Linked DNA regions of Undibacterium sp. KW1. The protein of the gene in region 1 interacts with the protein of each later gene in a pairwise test. Links are inferred from orthologs where the notes say so. Each region holds a gene or a part of one and is shown on either strand. Other genes may lie near its edges.

The links.
Region 2: the proteins of rlmN (region 1) and ftsZ interact in binary tests that used the Escherichia coli proteins (3 or more experiments, as listed by UniProt). The link is inferred for Undibacterium sp. KW1 from one-to-one orthologs.

Annotation. Positions count from the first base shown.
Region 1 is NZ_AP018439.1:2,446,282-2,452,692, reverse strand. What follows is about bases 2,642-5,608. They hold rlmN (23S rRNA (adenine(2503)-C(2))-methyltransferase RlmN), read right to left. Parts: upstream 4,722-5,608; coding sequence 3,561-4,721; downstream 2,642-3,560. Other genes in these bases: rlmD (23S rRNA (uracil(1939)-C(5))-methyltransferase RlmD), read right to left, coding at 5,457-5,608; ndk (nucleoside-diphosphate kinase), read right to left, coding at 4,808-5,233; pilW (type IV pilus biogenesis/stability protein PilW), read right to left, coding at 2,758-3,549; UNDKW_RS11015 (RodZ domain-containing protein), read right to left, coding at 2,642-2,765. Outside these bases: hisS (histidine--tRNA ligase), read right to left, coding at 1-406; ispG (flavodoxin-dependent (E)-4-hydroxy-3-methylbut-2-enyl-diphosphate synthase), read right to left, coding at 421-1,698; more of UNDKW_RS11015, read right to left, coding at 1,701-2,641; more of rlmD, read right to left, coding at 5,609-6,411.
Region 2 is NZ_AP018439.1:895,519-900,196, forward strand. Bases 1,722-4,678 are described here. They hold ftsZ (cell division protein FtsZ), read left to right. Parts: upstream 1,722-2,578; coding sequence 2,579-3,778; downstream 3,779-4,678. Other genes in these bases: ftsA (cell division protein FtsA), read left to right, coding at 1,722-2,454; UNDKW_RS04050 (peroxiredoxin), read left to right, coding at 4,256-4,678. In the rest of the region: UNDKW_RS04030 (D-alanine--D-alanine ligase), read left to right, coding at 1-416; UNDKW_RS04035 (cell division protein FtsQ/DivIB), read left to right, coding at 434-1,225; more of ftsA, read left to right, coding at 1,222-1,721. UniProt on the Escherichia coli protein: Essential cell division protein that forms a contractile ring structure (Z ring) at the future cell division site. The regulation of the ring assembly controls the timing and the location of cell division.

The DNA of each region.
Region 1 (6,411 bases):
CGCCCACCTGATGGAATTGACGATAACGACCACGCTGCGGTTTTTCATGACGGAACATGGGACCGGTATACCACAAGCGCCTTGGACCATCGTAAATAAGATTATGTTCAATCGCAGAACGTACGACACCGGCGGTACCTTCCGGGCGCAAAGTCAGCTTGTCGCCATTCATGGAATCTTCAAAGGAATACATTTCCTTTTCGACGACATCCGTTACTTCACCAAGGCCACGCGCGAACAAATTAGTAGGCTCGACAATAGGTGTACGGACTTGCTGGAAGCCATAACTCTTCAATACAGATTGCACAGTATTTTCAAACAACTCCCACAACGGGGCGTCATCCGGTAAAAGGTCATTCATCCCTTTCACACCAGCGATTTTTTCTGCTTTTTTTATTTCCGACATACTTGCTACCTGATTTAATTATTTGTTACGCCATGCACCGGGGCATAGTGGCTCTTGACATAGTCCAGCACAATTTCCTGGAACTCTTCTGCAATACGGTCGCCGCGCAAGGTGAGCGCCTTGGCACCATCAATAAAAACTGGCGCAGCCGGTGATTCACCCGTACCTGGCAAACTGATGCCAATATTGGCGTGCTTGGATTCACCTGGGCCATTAACGATACAGCCCATGACGGCGACATTCATATTCTCTACCCCTGGATACTGACTCTTCCAGACTGGCATTTGATTCCGCAGGAAACTCTGGATATCATCAGCCAGTTCCTGGAACACAGTCGAGGTAGTCCTGCCACAGCCGGGGCAAGCAATGACCATGGGCGTAAATTTTCGCAAACCCATAGTCTGCAAAATTTCCTGACCAACGACAACTTCCTTGCAACGGTCACCACCGGGCTCCGGTGTCAGGGATATGCGTATGGTGTCGCCTATGCCCTCCTGCATCAATACCGACAATGCTGCAGTCGAAGCGACGATGCCTTTACTACCCATGCCAGCCTCGGTCAGACCAAGATGCAAGGGGTAATCGCAACGTGCTGCCAGTTCGCGGTAAACGGCGATCAAGTCCTGCACACCTGAGACTTTGCAAGACAGGATAATCTTGTCACCTGCCAGACCCAGTTCTTCAGCTTTTTGCGCACTTTCAATCGCAGAGGTGATCAATGCCTGATACATCACGGCTTGCACACTCCATGGCTGAGCACGCTTGGCGTTATCATCCATGATGCGAGCCAGCAAGGCCTGATCCAGGCTACCCCAGTTGACACCGATGCGCACTGGCTTATCGTAGCGGCAAGCCATTTCTATCATCTGGGCAAACTGGGTATCGCGTTTGGCGCCCTTGCCTACATTGCCAGGATTAATCCGGTACTTGGATAAGGCTTTGGCGCAATCAGGAAAGTCATTCAACAGCGTGTGGCCGTTGTAATGAAAATCACCTACCAGCGGCACATCTATGCCCATCCGGTCCAACTGTTCACGTATCGCTGGTACGGCTGCTGCCGCTTCTGCGTTATTGACCGTGATGCGCACCAACTCAGAACCAGCCCGCGCCAATTCCTTGATTTGAATTGCAGTACCTATCGCGTCAGCAGTATCAGTATTCGTCATGGATTGCACCACGACAGGTGCGCCGCCACCTACCAGAACTTCCCGGTTGCCATATACCACTTTGGCAGCACGGGATGCACGCCTGAGCTTAGGACCAGAACCGATTTCCGATAAAAAATCCGTCATCTTTACTTCACATTCAAATTAATGACATTACTATCCTTGCCAGGCGCAATCTCCATGGATTTGCCACGCAACCAGCCATCCACACCTGCAGCATTACCTATCCTGAGCTGCAAAGCCTCTTTCATGTCAAACACCTCTTCAGTGCCCGCTTTGGCGAGATGAGAAGTCACAATACTGCCATTTTCACGCTTGACCTGTATCCAAGAGTCTTGCCTGAATTTCAGTTTCAACTGATTATTTCCCGCATCTGCCACTGCTGGCGCGGCAACCGCAACAGGCACGGAAACCGGGGCCGGAGCTACTGCAACCACAGGAGCTGAAGCCAGGGCCGAAGCTTGTTGAGCAACCGCTGGCGCAGACACCGGAGTTTGTACATCCTGATCCACTTTGGGTGGAGGAACGATATCCTGAGCTTCTGGTTTTGCACCATTGAGCGTACCAAGCACTGTGGGAATAGTCGATGCCGCTGGCTTATCAGCTTCTGGCTTGATAGATGCCGCGCCTGGATTTTCAACAGGTTTTTCAGGCTCTGCTTCAGTCGTTTTTTTTGCAGACTGCCCTGAGATCAGGCTCTTGATGTAATCGTTTTGCTCCAGCTTTTGCACCGCCACAAAGATCAGGGCACATGCAGCCAGCACTATCGCACCTATCACATACTTGCGATTATTATTACTATCCTGACGTCCCAGAAAAGGCGTACGAGACTCCATGAAAGGTGTCGCAAGGGTAGGACGCAAATCTGCATCCAGCCCAGACAGGCCCTTTTCTGCAGGGAGGCAGTCGATCACTGGCGCAGGGTCAAGCTTGAGAAGTTTCGCATAAGAGCGCACAAAACCTCGCACGATCACCATCTTGGGCAAATCATCAAATTGATTACTCTCCAGCGCAAGTATCTGGCGTTGGGACAATTTGAGTTGATCCGCCACCTGCTGCACACTCAAACCGAGTTGAACGCGCGCAGCAGACAATTGAGAACCGGCAGTCTGCACTACAGACAAAACCGCTTTAGTCTCAGATATCTCGGAAGCCAAAGGTTCTACAGGTAGATTCGCGCCCGCATCACTCATCAAACACTCCACGTTGATACAGAGAAAATTCTGTTGAATTAGGATGGCGGCGACGCAGTTGCGTAGCCAGACTATTTACCGCAGCCTCATCACCCAATTTTTTTTCAATTTTGATGGCAAGCCAAAATACATTTGCTGCCAACACGTCCAACTTGAGTACACGGCCAATATAAAACTTCGCCTGTTTATATTCACCGCGTTTGTAAAGCACATCGGCCAGATTCGCATTGATTTGCGGATTGCCAGCATCTTCACGCAGACCCTGCATGAAATAGCGTTCTGCAGCAAGCGTATCCTTGATACGCAAACTGCACAATCCAGCATTATTCAATGCCTTAGCTGGCGCATTATAGGCGGGATCCTTGACAGCGCTCTCAAGATACACAAGCCCTTGTTTCTCACGTCCGTTCATACACAAGAACCAGCCATAATTATTGCCAATATCACTATTACCTGGTGCGAGTTTCAGTGCATGCTGAAAATTATCTTCGGCCAGTTGCTTCTCACCCATATCCATGAAGATAAGTGCCCGCAGGCTGAAAGCATCAACCAGATCAGGCGCAATCAATAACGCCTGACGAATCTCTTCAAGAGCAACCTTCTGCTGCCCCTGCTGATAATAACCAACAGCCAGCTCCATGCGTATGGATGCACGTTTTCGCGCATCCTGCTTTTCGGCAGACATGTTTTGATCTGGCCTATCACCCTCCAGGCTCTTGGATGCACATGCTGACAAAGAAAGTGCCAGCACCACCAGCACTCCATTCAAAAAACATTGACGCATTTGAGAAATTTTCACTGAGTGATCTCCACGATCTTGCCAAAATTTTCGCCAAACTTCTTTTGATATTCCGCCATTTTTTGCATGCGCTCTTGCACACGCGTTCTGTCCTGCACTTCACCAGCCAGTTGACCACAAGCCGCATCGATATCATCGCCACGGGTTTTACGGGTGGTTGTTACCAAGCCTGCGTCGAGCAAAATCTGGGCAAATGCCTTGATACGCGGATTCGCTGATCGTTTCAGGCCAGATTCCGGGAAAGGATTAAAAGGAATCAGATTGAACTTGCACGGCACATCACGCACCAGCTCGATCAACTCCCTGGCATGCGCATCAGTATCATTGACACCATCCAGCATGCAATATTCAAATGTGACAAAGTCGCGCGGCGCAAACTCCAGGTAGCGCTTGCAGGCCGCCATCAACTCCTTCAATGGATGCTTCTTGTTCAGTGGTATCAGGCTGTCACGCAAAGTATCATTTGACGCATGCAGGGACACCGCCAGTGCCACCGGACATTCTTGCGACAGCTTGTCTATCATGGGAACCACACCACTGGTAGATAGCGTCACGCGGCGACGCGACAAGCCATAAGCATTATCATCGAGCATGAGACGCAAGGCAGTCACAGTTGGTTCAAAATTCAGCAAAGGCTCACCCATGCCCATCATGACCACATTGGTGATCTGACGCTCACCTTTAGGGCCAGGTGCAATACCTTTGGTCTTGCGCAATTCAAATTCTGCCATCCAGAGCTGGCCTATGATTTCGCCTACACTCAGGTTGCGGTTAAAACCCTGCTTGCCAGTAGAACAGAAACGGCAATTCACCGCACAACCAGCCTGGGTAGAAATACACAGGGTGCCACGGTTTTCTTCAGGGATAAATACAGTTTCTACAGCATTACCCTGGCCGACATCAACCAGCCATTTTCTCGTGCCATCTGCAGAGGTATGGTCACTGATCACGGCGGGAGCGGCAATCATCGCCCGCGTAGCGAGCTTCTCGCGCAGGGATTTCGCGAGGTCTGTCATTTCATCAAACGAACTGGCACCAAACTGGTGTATCCAGCGTTGCAATTGCTTGGCACGAAACGGCTTCTCACCCAAGTCACCGCAATATGCGACGAGCTGCGCTGGATCCAGATCCAATAAATTTGTGAGTACCGTCATGATCTTCTCTTTCGCACCTCAAACAGCACCAGACTGTATGAGGTGCATATCTTAATTCTTTATTCTGTTACATGCAGACAAAGTCTGAATTAACGGGAATAAACGTTCAACGCCGGGAAGTAGTAAGCAATTTCCACAGCAGCTGTTTCTGGAGCATCAGAACCGTGAACAGCGTTAGCATCGATAGAGTCAGCGAAATCAGCGCGGATTGTGCCAGCTTCTGCTTTCTTAGGATCTGTCGCACCCATCAGGTCGCGGTTTTTCAAAATTGCGCCTTCGCCTTCCAGAACCTGGATCATCACTGGACCGGAGATCATGAAATCAACCAGATCCTTGAAGAAAGGACGTGCGCTGTGAACAGCGTAGAAACCTTCAGCTTCAGCACGGGACAACTGCGCCATACGGGCAGCAACTACTTTCAGGCCAGCGCCTTCAAAGCGGCTGTAAATTTGACCGATGACGTTTTTTGCAACTGCGTCAGGCTTAATAATAGACAATGTACGTTCGATAGCCATCTAAAAACTCCAATAAAAAGAAAGGGTTAAGAAAAATTTCAAGAATTCATCTAACCTTAGATTTTACCATGAAACCACCAGCTCAGATATGTCTTTCAAGAAATACAATTGGTCGCAGACTGAATCAATTGAACTTATGTCATCTGAAGCAGGGATTTCATTGCAATAAGGCAAATCCATCAGAGATGGGCAATCATAACGACAGATTTGTTATTGCAAAAATCTAGATCAGATCAAAAACTGCCATGGATTCCACGTGAGAGGTATGCGGGAACATGTTAATGACACCAGCACTGCTAAGACGATAACCAGCCTGATTCACCAGCATGCCAGCATCCCTGGCCAGGGTGGAAGGGCTGCATGAAACATAGACCAGACGCTTGGGCTTTAATTCAGGCGCGATATCACCCAGATCAATCAAAGCCTGACAGACAGCCATGGCGCCATCGCGCGGCGGATCGATCAGGAAACGATCAAATTTACCAAGCTTGACGAAGTCTTGTGCCGTCACCTCGAACAGATTGCGCGTACTGAACGAGGTCTTGGCCGCCAGACCATTGTGTTTTGCATTTTCCAGAGCACGCTCAGTCAAGGTATCACTACCCTCTATACCCACAACCTCTCTTGCCAGCGTGGCGATAGGCAGGGTGAAATTGCCCAGGCCGCAGAACAGATCAGCGATACGCTCATCTTTTTGCACATCCAGCATGCGCAAAGCGCGTGCGACCAGTACCCGGTTGATATGATGGTTCACCTGAGTGAAATCAGTCGGCTTGAACGGCATTTTGACGCCAAATTCTGGCAACAGATAATGCAATTCGCTAGTCACAGGGTAGTATGGCGCGGCTGTTTCCGGCCCCTTGGTTTGCAACCACCATTGCACCTGATATTGATCAGCAAATGCCTTCAACTTGACTTCATCTTCTTTGGTCAATGGTGCCATGATGCGCAATACCATGGCAGTCACGCCCTCACCTATTGCCAGTTCGATTTGCGGCAAGGCTTCAACGATGGACAGCGAAGCCACCAGGCCACGCAAAGGCATGAGCATGGCAGACACATGCGCAGGCAAGATGTCACAGGTTTCCATATTCGCGACATAACGCGATTTTTTCTCATGGAAACCAACAAGTACCGTGCCCTTTTTGATCACATGGCGCACAGACAGACGTGCGCGG
Region 2 (4,678 bases), 1.5 Mb from region 1 along the record:
TCGAAGGCCGCGAACTGACAGTGGCGATACTCGGCAAGGGTGAGCTGGCGTATGCCTTGCCGATCACCGAAATCGTTGCACCTGATGGTAACTACGATTACCAGAACAAGTATTTTACTGACGACACGCAATACATTTGCCCGGCACTGCTGGAGCAGGATCTGACGGATGCCATCCGCAAAATGGCTGTCGATGCTTACCGCGCACTGGATTGTGAAGGCTGGGCCAGGGTTGATGTCTTGTTGCGCAAGTCGGATAACAAACCGTTCTTGCTGGAGATCAATACTTCTCCAGGCATGACCGGGCATTCGCTGGTACCCATGGCAGCCAAGGCAGTAGGCATCAGTTATGAAGACTTGTGTGTAGAAATTTTGAAGACAGCAAGCTTGAAAATTAAATCTGAAACAGAAAAGTAAACGAGTAAGAGTAAAAAATGTGGCATGACAGCAAGCTGATGAACAATACCGCGAATGCCCTGTTTGGGCTGGTACTGTTCATCCTGGTGTTGTCAGGCGTCTGGTGGGTAATACAAAGGCCATTTTTTACTTTGCGCGTGATACGGGTGGAAGCGAGTAGTGCGGTTGATAGTGCTGGTTTACGGCATGTGAATACGCTGACGATCAGGAGCACGGCTTTACCCAAGATCAGGGGTAATTTTTTTACTGCAAATCTGGATGCGGTAAGAACAGCTTTTGAAGCAGTACCCTGGGTGCGCAAGGCCAGCGTACAAAGAGAATGGCCGAACAAACTCATCGTCACCCTGGAAGAACATGTGGCGCTGGGTACCTGGGGTGAAAACGGGCAATTGATTTCTGCCAAGGGCGATGTGTTCACCGCCAACCTGGCAGAGGCCGAGGACGATGCAGATCTGGTGGCCCTGAGTGGACCGGATGGTAGTGAAAAAGAAGTGCTGGCGCAGTATCTGGAATTTAAAAACTGGTTTGCCAGGATCAGTCTGGCACCGGATGAAGTGAATTACTCCAGTCGTTATGCCTGGAGTCTGAAGTTGAATAATGGCATGCAGGTGCAATTGGGCAGAGTGCAGGATGCAACAACGCTCAAGAGCAGGGTGGATAAACTGATGACAGTCTATCCGCAACTGCTGGCCAGTTTGCAGGACAGTATTGAAAGTGTGGACATGCGTTATCCGAATGGCCTGGCGCTCAAATCGAGTCATAGCAATATCGGATCAAAAAAGCAAACAAAAGCAAGTGGAAAGACATGACAAAAGACGCTAAAAATCTGATCGTTGGTCTCGATATCGGCACCTCAAAAATTGTGGCGGTCGTGGCAGAAGTCATGCCTGACGGCAGGCATGAAGTCATCGGCCTGGGCCAGCATGAATCCAAGGGGCTGAAAAAAGGCGTCGTCGTTAATATCGAGGCGACCGTCGAATCCATACAGCGCGCTTTGGAAGAAGCCGAGTTGATGGCAGACTGCAAGATACGCAATGTATATACCGGTATTGCCGGCAGCCATATCCGCAGCTTTAATTCCAGCGGCATGGTGGCGATCAAGGATAAAGAAGTCACCGCAGCTGACGTTTCGCGTGTGATAGAAACTGCCAAGGCCGTCAATATTCCGACTGACCAGCAATTGCTGCATACCTTACCGCAAGAATTTATTGTCGATAGCCAGGACGATGTGCGCGAACCTATAGGCATGAGCGGCATACGTCTTGAAGTCAAAGTGCATATTGTTACCGGTGCCGTTTCTGCGGTGCAGAACATCGTCAAGTGTGTGCGCCGTTGCGGTCTTGAAGTATCTGACCTGATCCTGCAACCTATGGCCTCGGCTGAAGCAGTGCTGACCAAGGATGAAAAAGAGCTGGGCGTAGTGCTCATCGATATCGGTGGCGGCACCACTGACGTTGCAGTATTCAGCGAAGGTGCGATACGACACACTGCAGTGATACCAATAGCCGGTGATCAGATCACCAATGATATCGCCATGGCCTTGCGCACGCCGACCTCGGAAGCAGAAGAAATCAAGGTGCGTTTTGGGGTCGCTAAACAGGTATTGGCTGATCCGTCCGACACACTGGAAGTGCCTGGTCTTGGTGACCGCGGCCCGCGCTCCTTGTCGCGCCAGGCTTTGGCGGCAGTGATAGAGCCGCGCGTTGAAGAATTGTTTGCGTTGGTGCACCAGGTGGTGCGTGAATCCGGCTATGAAGATGTGCTCTCATCCGGCATCGTTTTGACAGGCGGTTCTGCTGCCATGCCGGGCATGGTCGAGATGGCAGAAGACATCTTTTTGAAGCCGACCAGATTAGGCATGCCAGCGTATAGCGGGCAGTTGGCAGATGTCGTGCGCAGCCTGCGTTATGCCACAGTTTTGGGGTTGTTGTTGGAAGCGAAGAAGCAGTATTTGCGCGGTCATCTGGTCACTCGGCAAGAAGGTTCAGCCAAAGCGGTCTGGCAACGCATGAAAGAGTGGTTTTTAGGGAATTTTTAGCTTGTATTTTGTATCTAATTTGGTGTAGTCATTTTATAATAGTTCGATATACAGTTATTAGTCGCTAGTCGTCACATCCCGGTGATGCCTAGCGACTGATAACTGCCTACCTGGAGGAGTCATGATGGAGTTCGATATGGTTGATAACGCCACACAAGGCACCGTGATCAAGGTTGTCGGCGTAGGTGGCGCAGGCGGCAATGCGGTTCAGCACATGATCAACAAAGGCGTGTCCGGCGTTGAGTTCATTGCAGCAAACACAGATGCGCAAGCACTGTTGCAGTCTAAAGCAAACAATGTGATACAGATCGGCGAGACTGGTCTGGGCGCCGGCATGAAACCGGAAGTCGGCCGCAAGCTGGCAGAAGATTCCCGTGCCCGCATCGAAGACGCATTGCGCGGCGCGCACATGGTATTTATCGCCGCAGGTATGGGTGGCGGTACTGGTACTGGTGCTGCTCCCGTAGTTGCGCAAGTCGCCAAAGAATTGGGTGCACTGACCGTGGCCGTAGTATCGAAGCCATTTTCATACGAAGGTCAGAAATGCATGGACATCGCCGACGAAGGTCTGGAAACCTTGTCCCAGCACGTCGATTCTCTGATCATCATTCTCAACGAAAAACTCGAAGAGATTTATGAAGACGACAGCATGATCGAATGGCTGCAACATGCAGATGATGTCTTGAACAATGCCGTCGCCGGTATTGCCGAGATCATCAATGTGCCTGGCCATATCAACGTCGATTTCAATGACGTGAAAACCATCATGGGCGAACAAGGCAAGGCCATGATGGGTACGGCAACAGCTTCTGGTGTTGATCGCGCACGCATCGCCGCTGAGCAGGCTGTGGCATCTCCACTGCTGGATGGCATTGATTTGTCCGGCGCCCGCGGTGTGTTGGTGAACGTTACAGCCAGCCGTGGTCTGAAAGGTAAAGAGATCAAGGAAGTCATGTCCACCGTGCGCGCCTTTGCTGCACCGGACGCATCGATTGCCCAGGGTATCGCTTACGACGACAACATGGGTGACGATATCCGTGTGACGGTAGTTGCAACTGGCCTGGGCCGTGGCAAGAAAAATATTCAGCTGGTGCAAACACCTATGCTGCGTACCGGTACGCACAATGAAACCGTGATGGCCAGCCCGGTCATGACTTCTGCCACCATCAGCACTGGTGCTGCAACTGGTTCCGCAGGTTTTGATGGCTTGAGCAAACCTGCAGTATGGCGCCGTGAATCTGCGTCAGAAACAGTACGTGCCCTGGAAAAAAATGGCATGGAAACTTACGATATCCCAGCTTTCCTGCGCAAACAGGCTGACTGATTTATCTGGTTTTTCTGCAGAACGCCAGCTTCGAGAGAGGCTGGCGTTTTTTTTGTAGGACCGGAAAGCTCACCACAGAGGGAGGAAAGTCTGCTTGCAAGCAGACTTCGTTCCGCAGGCGCGCGGCATGCCGCACGAATTCCCTGCTACACCACAGAGAAAGACAAGAGGAAAGCGTCATATTTTCAATTGCTTTCGATAGGTAGTGCATCGTGACTCTTTCACAAAACTAATCAGTTAATAGTTACTGGACTATGTAAAAGAGTTTTTGAATTCCCCTGTTTTTCCTCTGTGTCTTTGTGCCTTTGTGTTGAGAGGTCTTAAGCCTTACTCTTTTAACTTCTGCAAGAAAATTCTAGCTCAGGCATACTTGCGTCCTTCACTGTCGGTGTTGATATGGCTCAAACTTCCTGCTTTTGGTGGAGGCGGCATACAGCAAGGCATTGAATATCCGAATACTTATCTAGGGAGCATAAAATGACAATCAAGATTGGCGATACTCTGCCTGAAGGCAGCCTGGCAGAATTTATTGAAGTGGAATCAGAAGGATGTTCACTCGGACCAAATACTTTCAAAGTCGCAGACCTGACCAAAGGTAAAACCATTGCGATTTTTGGTCTGCCTGGCGCATACACGCCAACTTGCTCAGCCAAGCATGTGCCTGGCTATGTTGCACTGGCAGCAGATTTGAAAGCCAAGGGCGTTGATGAAATCTGGTGTATCTCCGTCAATGACGCATTCGTCATGGGCGCATGGGGCCGTGATCAAAAATCCACTGGCATCGTCCGCATGATGGCAGACGGCAATGCAGATTTCAGCAAAGCGCTGGGCCTGGATGCAGATTTCAGCAAATTTGGCATGGGCACACGTTCCCAGCGTTATTCTTTGCTGGCTGTTGAC